Regions from separate parts of the Variovorax sp. J31P179 genome, predicted to be linked through region 2. Evidence: predicted binding sites of a transcription regulator. Region 2 holds the regulator's gene; the other holds the start of a gene.
What was found. Region 2 encodes NrdR, which represses ribonucleotide reductase genes. Its sites were predicted from a motif close to CACNANATNTNGTG; they were not measured.
Positions count from the first base shown of each region.

Region 1: a site for NrdR is predicted at 2,621-2,634, ahead of QTI17_RS14340 (ribonucleoside-diphosphate reductase subunit alpha). Genes of this name have one in related genera too.

Region 1 covers NZ_JASZYL010000005.1:102,616-108,018, forward strand. The annotation lists gene QTI17_RS14325 (two-component system sensor histidine kinase NtrB) at 1-142, shown strand, start outside; gene QTI17_RS14330 (sigma-54-dependent transcriptional regulator) at 147-1,646, shown strand; gene ampD (1,6-anhydro-N-acetylmuramyl-L-alanine amidase AmpD) at 1,765-2,409, shown strand; gene QTI17_RS14340 (ribonucleoside-diphosphate reductase subunit alpha) at 2,749-5,403, shown strand, end outside.
Region 2 covers NZ_JASZYL010000002.1:156,815-162,217, reverse strand. The annotation lists gene QTI17_RS05100 (lytic transglycosylase domain-containing protein) at 514-1,359, shown strand; ZMP/ZTP riboswitch at 1,398-1,525, shown strand; gene glyA (serine hydroxymethyltransferase) at 1,567-2,811, shown strand; gene nrdR (transcriptional regulator NrdR) at 2,827-3,270, shown strand; gene QTI17_RS05085 (GspH/FimT family pseudopilin) at 3,411-3,968, shown strand; gene QTI17_RS05080 (type IV pilus modification PilV family protein) at 3,962-4,516, shown strand; gene QTI17_RS05075 (prepilin-type N-terminal cleavage/methylation domain-containing protein) at 4,407-5,291, shown strand; gene QTI17_RS05070 (pilus assembly PilX family protein) at 5,301-5,403, shown strand, end outside.

The DNA of each region.
Region 1 (5,403 bases), on a different contig from region 2:
GGGCCTGTTCCTCTGCCGCGAGCTGTGCGAGCGGCACGGCGCCACCATCGGCTACGAACGCCGCGCACTGTCCGCGGCCGGGCCCGAAGGCAACGAGTTCTTCGTTTCGTTTGCCGACGCCGAGACCCGGCTGACACAATAGCCGCGTGAGCACCCCCCATCCGTCCACGCCGCGCCCCGCCCAGATCCTGGTCGTCGACGACGAACCCGACCTGCGCACGCTCTATGAACTCACGCTGCTGCGCGAGGGCTACCGGGTCGAAGCCGCCGGCAGCGTGGCCGAGGCTTCCCAGCACCTCGACGCCGGCCGCTTCGACGCCGTGATCACCGACATGCGGCTGCCCGACGGGCTCGGCATGGAGATCCTGCAGCGCATCCAGCAAGACCAGCGCGGCGAGCGCTGCGTCGTCATGACCGCCTACGGCTCGGCCGAGAACGCGGTCGAGGCCCTCAAGGCCGGCGCCTTCGACTACCTCACCAAGCCGGTCGACCTGAAGCAGTTCCGGGCCGTGGTGGCTTCCGCGGTGCAGGCCACCGCGCAGCTGGCCGGTGCGCGGGCGGCCCGGCCAGTCGACGACGGCGCCAAGATCGCCAGCGCGGTCGGCAGCGGCGGCGCCGCCGCACTCGAGCGGCTGGTCGGCGACTCCGAGCCGATGCGCATCGTCAAGGCCCGCATCGCCAAGGTGGCGCGCGGCATGGCGCCGGTACTCGTGCGCGGCGAATCCGGCACCGGCAAGGAACTGGTCGCCCGCGCCGTCCATGCCTGCAGCCAGCGCAGCGACGGTCCCTTCGTCGCGGTCAACTGCGGCGCCATTCCCGAGAACCTGCTCGAAGCCGAGTTCTTCGGCGCCCGCAAGGGCTCCTACACGGGCTCCGCACAAGACCGCGATGGCTATTTCCAGGCTGCGCGCGGCGGCACGCTGTTCCTCGACGAGATCGGCGACCTGCCGCTGGCCATGCAGTCCAAGCTGCTGCGCGCGATCCAGGAACGCAGCGTGCGGCCGATCGGCTCGACCCAGGAGGACGCGGTCGACGTCCGCATCGTGAGCGCCACCCACAAGGACCTTCAGGCCGAGGTCCAGGCCAGCCGGTTCCGGCAAGACCTGTTCTATCGCCTCAACGTGATCGAGATCGCGGTGCCCGCGCTGCGCGAGCGCCGCGGCGACCTGCCGGCGCTGTGCAAGGCCCTGCTGGCGCGGATCGCGCGCGATGCCGGCATGCCGGTGCCGACCTTGTCGGCCGAGGTGCTGCAGCTGCTCGCCGAGCATCCGCTGCACGGCAACGTGCGCGAACTCGAAAACCTGCTGCACCGGGCCGTGGCCTTGAGCGACGGCGACATGCTGCACCTCGACTTCGTCGACAGCACCTTGCAGCCGAGCGAGCTGCCGCTGCGCGAGCCGGCCGCGCCGATCTACGCCGCGGCCGCCATCGCGTCGCCCCCGAAGGGCGGCGCCGCCGAGGTGCCGAACGACCTGCAGGGCTACCTCGACCAGCAGGAGCGCGAGATCCTGATCCGCGCGCTGCAAGAAACCGGCTTCAACCGCACCGCCGCGGCGGCCCGGCTGGGCCTGAGCCTGCGGCAGATCCGCTACCGGATCGCGCGCCTCGGCATCGCGACGCCAAACGGCGACGGCGCCGATGAATGAGCCCCCACGCTCCCCCACTGCGTGTGGGTCGCTGCCCCCCGAGGGGGCCGCAGGCCGCCTTGGGGCGGCCCGGCGCCGGCCTGAATCGCCCCCACGCTCCCCCACTGCGTGTGGGTCGCTGCCCCCCGAGGGGGCCGCAGGCCGCCTTGGGGCGGCCCGGCGCCAGCCTGAGCCCCCGCTCTGCGCCACGGGTCTCTGGCACGACGGCTGGTATCGCTTCGCGCGTCCGCTGCGCTCGCCCAACTTCGGGCCGCGGCCGGCCGGCGCCGACATCGACCTGATCGTGCTGCATTCGATCAGCCTGCCGCCGGGGCAGTACGGCGGCGACCAGGTCCAGCAGCTGTTCACCAATCGCCTCGACTGGGATGCGCATCCCTACTTCGGCAGCATCCGCGGCCTCGAGGTCTCGGCGCACTTCTATGTGCGGCGCAATGGCGAGCTCTGGCAGTTCGTGAGCTGCGACGACCGCGCCTGGCATGCCGGTGCGTCGTCCTGGCGCGGCCGCGCGAACTGCAACGACGATTCGATCGGCATCGAGCTCGAAGGCATCGAGGGCGGGCCCTTCGAAAGTGCCCAGTACGAGACCCTGGCCAGCCTCTGCCCGGCGATTGCGCAGCGCCATGCGATCCGCTTCATCGCCGGCCACCAGCACATCGCACCCGGCCGCAAGGAAGACCCGGGCGCCGGCTTCGACTGGCGCCTGCTGCGCGAGCAGCTCGGCTGGGACGGCGCGATGTTCCCCCCGGACACCATCGGCCGCTAGTTTTTTTCAATCGCCGGACGGCTCGCGATGCGTCCGCACGACGGCTTGCCCAGAGCGGCCCAAGTGCAGCAACCATGCGGTTTCCAAGCCCAAAAACGGCCGCAACGCCCGTCGGGCGTGGGCTGCGCTACCGTCGATCAACGGACACGGGGCACAAGCGCATTCCGGCCCCGCCATGCACCTAAAAACATTTTTTAACATTTATGGAAAACACTACATCTAGTGGGTTGTAGACCCACCAGACCCTAGATATAGTGTGTCCTGCCCGGCGCCCGACGCCCACACCCATGGCCGCCCTGGCACCGCCGCCCCAACAAGAATTGCCAACCGAGGTTTCGCATGCAAACTGCCCTGAGCACCCCCTCCGCCCCCCATTCCTCCTCGACGCCGCTCCAGCAGCGCGATGTCGCCGGCTCACCCGCCAGCAACGCGCTGGCCCACTACCAGATCATCCGCCGCAACGGCGCGGTGGTGCCCTTCGAGCCCAACAAGATCGCGATCGCGATGATGAAGGCCTTCCTCGCCGTGCACGGCACCCAGGGCGCGGCATCGGCCAGCGTGCGCGAGACGGTCGACACCCTGACCCAGGCCGTGGTGCGCGCAATGGTGCGCTCGCGTCCCGGCGGCGGCACCTTCCACATCGAAGACGTGCAGGACCAGGTCGAACTCGGCCTGATGCGCGGCGGCCACCACGAAATCGCCCGCGCCTACGTGCTGTACCGCGAGCGCCGCTCCCAGGAGCGCAGCAAGCAGGGCGAGCAGGAAGCCCCGATCGCGGTCTCCACGCTGCACGTGCTGGACCGCGGCGAACGCGTCGCGCTCGACCTCAACGAGCTCAAGGGCCTGATCGAATCCGCCTGCACCGACCTCGGCGACAGCATCACGGCCGGCCCGATCGTGGCCGAGACCATGCGCAACCTGTATGACGGCGTGCCGCTCGACGAGGTCTACAAGGCCTCGATCCTGGCCGCCCGCACGCTGATCGAGAAAGACCCCGACTACACCTTCGCCACCGCCCGCCTGCTGCTGCACACGATCTTCAAGGAAGTGATCGGCCGCGAAGTGCCGCTGGCCGAACGGGCCCAGGCCTACGCCGACTACTTCCCGCACTTCATCAAGAAGGGCGTCGACAACGAGCTGCTCGACGAGAAGCTGCTGCAGTTCGACCTGGCCCGCCTGGGCGCGGCGCTCAAGCCCGAGCGCGACCTGCAGTTCGACTACCTCGGCCTGCAGACCCTGTACGACCGCTACTTCCTGCACGTGCGCAAGTCGCGCATCGAGCTGCCGCAAGCCTTCTTCATGCGCGTCGCGATGGGCCTGTCGCTCAACGAGATCGACCGCGAAGCCCGCGCCATCGAGTTCTATGAGGTGATGTCGTCCTTCGACTTCATGTCGAGCACCCCGACCCTGTTCAACAGCGGCACCCTGCGCTCGCAGCTGTCGAGCTGCTACCTGACCACCGTGCCCGACGACCTCGACGGTATCTACGAATCCATCAAGGAAAACGCGCTGCTGTCGAAGTTCGCCGGCGGCCTCGGCAACGACTGGACCCGCGTGCGCGCCCTCGGCAGCCACATCAAGGGCACCAACGGCGAATCGCAGGGCGTCGTGCCCTTCCTCAAGGTGGTCAACGACACCGCGGTGGCGGTCAACCAGGGCGGCAAGCGCAAGGGCGCCGTCTGCACCTACCTGGAGACCTGGCACCTCGACATCGAGGAATTCCTCGAGCTGCGCAAGAACACCGGCGACGACCGCCGCCGCACGCACGACATGAACACGGCCAACTGGATCCCCGACCTGTTCATGCGCCGCGTCATGGAAAAGGGCAGCTGGACCCTGTTCTCGCCGTCGAACGTGCCCGACCTGCACGACAAGTTCGGCCTCGACTTCGAGACCGCCTACGTCGCCTACGAAGAAAAGGCTGCCCGCGGCGAGATCACGCCGAGCCGCACGCTGCAGGCCTCGGACCTGTGGCGCAAGATGCTCACGATGCTGTTCGAGACCGGCCATCCCTGGATCACCTTCAAGGACGCCTGCAACGTGCGCTCGCCGCAGCAGCACGCCGGCGTGGTCCATTCGTCGAACCTCTGCACCGAGATCACGCTCAACACCAGCGACACCGAAACCGCGGTCTGCAACCTCGGCTCGGTCAACCTGCTGCAGCACCTGAAGGACGGCAAGGTCGACCAGGCCAAGCTCCAGCGCACCATCTCCACCGCGATGCGGATGCTCGACAACGTGATCGACATCAACTACTACGCGGTCAAGAAGGCGCGCGACTCCAACCTGCGCCACCGCCCGGTCGGCCTCGGCCTGATGGGCTTCCAGGACGCGCTCTATGAGCTGCGCATCCCCTACGCCTCGCAGGACGCCGTGCAGTTCGCCGACGAATCCATGGAAGCGATCTGCTACCACGCCTACTGGGCCTCGACCGAGCTGGCGCGCGAACGCGGCAAGTACTCGAGCTACAAGGGCTCGCTGTGGGACAAGGGCGTGCTGCCGCCCGACACCCTCGACCTGCTCGAGAAGGCCCGCGGCGGCTACGTCGAGGTCGACCGCTCGTCGACGCTCGACTGGGACGCGCTGCGCCAGAAGATCAAGACCGACGGCATGCGCAACTCCAACTGCGTCGCCATCGCGCCGACCGCCACCATCTCCAACATCATCGGCGTCGACGCCTCGATCGAACCCTGCTTCGGCAACCTGTCGGTCAAGTCGAACCTGTCGGGCGAGTTCACGGTCATCAACCACTACCTGGTGCGCGACCTCAAGCGCCTGGGCCTGTGGGACGACGTGATGGTGATGGACCTGAAGCACTTCGACGGCTCGCTGCGCCCGATCGACCGCGTGCCGCAAGACGTCAAGGCGCTCTACGCCACCGCCTTCGAGGTCGAGACCACCTGGCTCGTCGAGGCCGCGGCACGGCGCCAGAAGTGGATCGACCAGGCACAGTCGCTCAACATCTACATGGCCGGCGCATCGGGCAAGAAGCTC
Region 2 (5,403 bases):
CGATGGCGGGCGAAACGCCCATGCCATCTTTTCGCTCGACCGGAAGTTCAATCGTTCCGGTCATGCTGGCAGCAAGGGATTGCCACCGTTGGGCCTCAGCCGCTGGGCCGTCGGATTTTGCTCGTCGGGCCACTGGACCTTGGTAGACGCCTGATAGCTCAGGCAAGTAGAGCCTATGCGCTATGCGGATGGATTGCAAATCGCGTTTTCAATGGATCTCGTGCAGCCGATTCGTGCACTATTTCATACATTTCTTTACATCGAAATTAGAATATCAGACCTATCTTATATTCTTGACCAGATATTTAGCGGTCCCTAGAATGCCAATCTTTCCCGAGCCCCCGAGTGGCCGGACTCTCCCAAATCCGCTGCCGGCATCTGCCGGCTTGATCAGGCGGCCGCGCTCTCTCCCTATTTTTCGCGCGGTCCTGATTCGTACCAATCCAAGCGCCGCTTCCTTTCTGCTCCGCCCCCGTGGCGCTGCGAACGGGTGCCGCACAGAAAGGAAGAGCGATGAAACAGGCGTTAGATGCCACAGCCCGCGGGCTACGGACCTTCGTGTCCGACGTGGTCGACGGCTTCTTCGAGATCACCCACAACAGCTTCGCCCTGCTCGGGCTGGCGACCGTGTTCGCCGTGCTGGCGCTGGCCGCCCGCCCGGACCTGCGGCAGACCGGCGAAGAGCAGCTGATGGGCTGGCTGCAATCGCGCAAGCCCGTGCCCGAGGCCGTCGAGGTCAGCGACCTGGAGCCCACTGCGATCGAGCGGACCACCGCCGCCAGCCCTCACGAACTGCCCAAGCAGCAGGCCGCGGTGGCCTACTGGCTCAGCAAGAAGTACCGGGTGGCGGCCGAGCCGTTGAGCGTGCTGGTCGCCGAGGCTTTCGACCTCGGCAAGAAAACCAAGCTCGACCCGACCCTGATCCTGGCGATCATGGCGGTCGAGTCCAGCTTCAATCCCTTCGCCCAGAGCCAGGTCGGCGCCCAGGGCCTGATGCAGGTCATGACCCGGGTCCACGGCGAGAAGTACGAAAGCGCCGGCGGAACCCTTACCGCCTTCGACCCGGTGACCAACATGCGCGTCGGCGTCAAGGTGCTGCAGGAATGCATCGCCCGCGCCGGCTCCCTCGAGGGCGGCCTGCGCTACTACGTCGGCGCCGCCAATCTGACCGAGGACGGCGGCTATGCCGGCAAGGTGCTGGCCGAGCACGAGCGGCTGCGCCAGGTGGTCGCCGGCCGCGCGCCGCCCACGACGACGCCGGCGCCGCGCGCCAATCCCGTCCAGGTCGTGGCGCCGCCGGCAGCGGCCAAGCCGGCCCAGCCCGATCCGCAGCAAGTCGCCCTGCTCGGCGATTCCTAGCCCTTCGGGCCGCGCCGGCGCCCGCTGTCGGCTACACTCGGCCGGCACGCGACTGGCGATAGGCGCAACCCTTTTCAGGTGCATTGCGCTGACGTGGACTACCACTGGGAAGCGTGCCGCCCGCGGTTCGTTTGCGGGTGATCAGCCGTTCGCCTGGGCAGCCCTTGTTTGGTTGAAGAACAAGGACCATCGTCTTGAAGGACTGCCATGTACCACCGCAACATCCTGGTCGAACAGACCGATCCTGAAATCTGGGCTGCCATCCAGGCCGAGAACGCCCGCCAGGAGCACCACATCGAGCTGATCGCGAGCGAAAACTACGCCTCGCCGGCCGTCATGGCCGCCCAGGGCTCGCAGCTCACCAACAAGTACGCCGAGGGCTATCCGGGCAAGCGCTATTACGGCGGCTGCGAGCACGTCGACGTGGCCGAGCAGCTGGCCATCGACCGCATCAAGCAGATCTTCGGCGCCGACGCCGCCAACGTGCAGCCGCATTGCGGCGCCTCGGCCAACGAGGCCGTGATGCTGGCCTTCCTGAAGCCCGGCGACACCATCATGGGCATGAGCCTGGCCGAAGGCGGCCACCTGACCCACGGCATGCCCCTCAACATGAGCGGCAAGTGGTTCAATGTCGTGAGCTACGGCCTGAACGCCGACGAAGCCATCGACTACGACGCCATGGAACGCAAGGCGCACGAGCACCTGCCCAAGCTGATCATCGCCGGCGCCTCGGCCTATTCGCTGCGGATCGACTTCGAGCGCTTCGCCAAGGTCGCCAAGGATGTCGGCGCCATCTTCATGGTCGACATCGCCCACTACGCCGGCCTGGTGGCAGCAGGCGTGTACCCGAACCCGGTGCCGCACGCGGACGTCGTCACCTCGACCACCCACAAGAGCCTGCGCGGCCCGCGCGGCGGCATCATCCTGATGAAGTCGCAGCACGAGAAGGCGATCAACAGCGCCATCTTCCCCGGCCTGCAGGGGGGCCCGCTGATGCACGTGATCGCGGCCAAGGCGGTGGCCTTCAAGGAAGCGCTGTCGCCCGAGTTCAAGGCCTACCAGCAGCAAGTCGTGACCAATGCACGGATCGTCGCCGAGACGCTGACCGAGCGCGGCCTGCGCATCGTCAGCGGCCGTACCGAAAGCCACGTGATGCTGGTCGACCTGCGCGCCAAGGGCATCACCGGCAAGGAAGCCGAAGCCGTGCTGGGCGCGGCCCACATGACGATCAACAAGAACGCGATCCCGAACGACCCCGAAAAGCCGATGGTCACCAGCGGCGTGCGCATCGGCACGCCGGCGATGACCACCCGCGGCTTCAAGGACGAGGAAGCGCGCGCCACCGCCAACCTGATCGCCGACGTGCTCGAGAACCCGCGCGACGCAGCGAACATCGATGCGGTGCGGGCCAAGGTGCACGCGCTCACCAGCCGCTTCCCGGTCTACAAATAACCGGCACGACAGCGCATGAAGTGCCCCTTCTGCGGTCATCTGGAGACCCAGGTCATGGAGACCCGGGTCTCGGAAGACGGCGACTTCGTGCGCCGCCGGCGCCAGTGCGGAGGCTGCGACAAGCGCTTCACCACCTACGAGCGGCCGGACGTCAACTTTCCGGTGGTGGTCAAGAAGGACGGCAGCCGGGCCGACTTCGACACCGCCAAGGTGCGGGCCTCGATGATGCTGGCGCTGCGCAAGCGGCCGGTCGGCATCGAACAGATCGACATCGCGCTGCTGCGCATCGAACAAGAGCTGCTGTCCAGCGGCTTGCGGGAGATCGAATCGACCAAGGTCGGCGAACTGGTCATGCGCGAGCTCAAGCGGCTCGACAAGGTGGCCTACGTGCGCTTCGCCTCGGTCTACCGCAGCTTCGAGGACGTGGACGAGTTCAGGCAGTTGCTCAGGGACATCTGAGTTCGCGGCGGGTCAGCTTGCCGGCAACTTCCTCCTGAATCGTCACGGCGGCGCAGCCAGCGACCGCTTGCGCGTGGGAGCGGCCCGGCAGGCGCCTCGACGCCACGGACGGTGCTTTGGCTTCTAGCATCCGGGCCGTCATGCCTACCTCCGCCCCGCTGTCCCGTTTCGCACCGATGTCCGGCTTCACGCTGGTCGAAGTGCTGGCGGTGCTCGCGATCGTCGCGATCCTGGTCGGGCTCGCAATGCCGGCCTTCGGCCGGACCCTCGAACGCTACCGCCTGCGGGCTGCCGAGGAAGGCCTGCGCGCCGCCCTCTACACGGCGCGCTCGGAGGCCATCCGGCGCGGCGGCGGTGTCACGCTGCGGCGGGCTTCGGGCGGCGGCTGCACACCGGCGAGCGAGCAGGACTGGAGCTGCGGCTGGACGCTGTTCGCCGACACCGACGGCAACGGGCGACACGACCCCGGCGAGGCCTTGATCCAGGCCTGGCCGGCGCCCCGCGGCGTCGAGGCGACGGTCAGCGTGGCCGCCCCTTCGACCTACCTGAACCTCAACCGCTCGGGCCGCTTTCACAACCTGGGCGCCTTTCGCTTCACGCTGAGGCCCGAGCGCAGCAGCGACGACAAGGCCGCGCGCGTCATGTGCATGTCTTCCGCCGGCCGGCTGCAGACCCTTCACGGTACCGACAGATGCTGAACCGCGCCGGCCGCCCGCACCTGCAGCAGGGCATCACACTGCTCGAATCGCTGGTCTCGCTGACCCTGCTGGCCTTAGTCGCCTTCGGCCTGCTCGGCGTGCAGCTTCGCGCCCTGGCCGATGCCCGAACCACCGCTCATCGCGCCCAGGCGATCCGCCTGATCGAGGACCTGGGCGAGCGCATCCGCGCCCACCCCGTCGGAATGAGCCCCTTGCCCGCCGAGGCCACCCAGTGGGAACTGCCGGCGCCGTCGCCAGCCTGCCGCGACACCGCATGCGACGCCGCCACGCTCGCGCGCCGAGACATCCTCAGCTGGAAACAGGCCATTGCGGCCACCCTGCCCCAGGGCCGCGGCATGGCGTTCGAGACGACCGCCGATCCGCCGCCCATGCAGGCGCGGACGCTGGGCGTGATGGTCGCTTGGCGCGCCAGCGCGCATGCGGGGTCCGAAGCGGCGCTCGACGCCCCGTTCGAGGTCGGTCCCCTTGTGGCGGGCGTGCGCTGCCCCGCCGGGCTTCTTTGTCATCTGGCCCATGTCACTCCCTGATCCCCATGCAGGCCCGCGCCGCCGGCAATGCGGCTTGAGCCTGGTCGAACTACTGGCCGGCATGGCGGTCGGCCTGCTCGTGATCGCCACGGCGTTCTCCACGCTGCTGCTGACGCGCAGCGCGGCCGCCAGCATCGGCGACCTGAGCCAGCTGCAGCAGCAGGGCTCGCATGCGCTGCAGGTCATCGGCCAGCATTTGCGCCAGGCGAGCACGCTGGAGCCCTGGCGCGACGAAGCCACTGGGCTTCACACCTTCGGAGCCGAGCCCGCGGGGCCTGACGAAGCCGCGCCTTCCGTCGCCGGCACCGAAGGCGCGGGTGGCCGGCCCGACAGCGTATCGATCGGCTACGCGCGAGGCCGCTGGCCCGCGGGCAGCGGCTCGCCAAGGAACTGGGCCCAATACGACTGCAACGGGACCAATGTCGACAACCAGGAACAGGAGCAGGTCCGCGCCGCCTTTTCGCTCGACGCCAAGGGACAATTGATGTGCCGCGGCATGAAGACCTCGCAGCCCGTGATCGGCAACGTCGCCGATTTCCAGGTCGACTACCGGGTCGACAGCGGCGCCGGCATCCGGCACATGGACGCCAGCGCCGTCCAGGCTGCGAATCTGTGGCCCTCCGTGACGGCGATCGAGATCTGCCTCGACTTGGCGGGCGACGAGCAGGGCCCGGAGGCCACCGGGTCCTACCGCGGCTGCGCCGGCGACGACAGACCGCACAGCGGCCGAACGCACCTGGTCTTTCGCAACCTCTTCCACCTGCGGACCCGGTAGGGCCGACGCATGATCGCCACGCCCATCGCACGATCGCAAGCCGGCTTCTCGCTGCCAGTCGTGATGGTCACGGCCCTGCTGGCCACGCTGCTGGTGCTCACGGCCTCGCGCA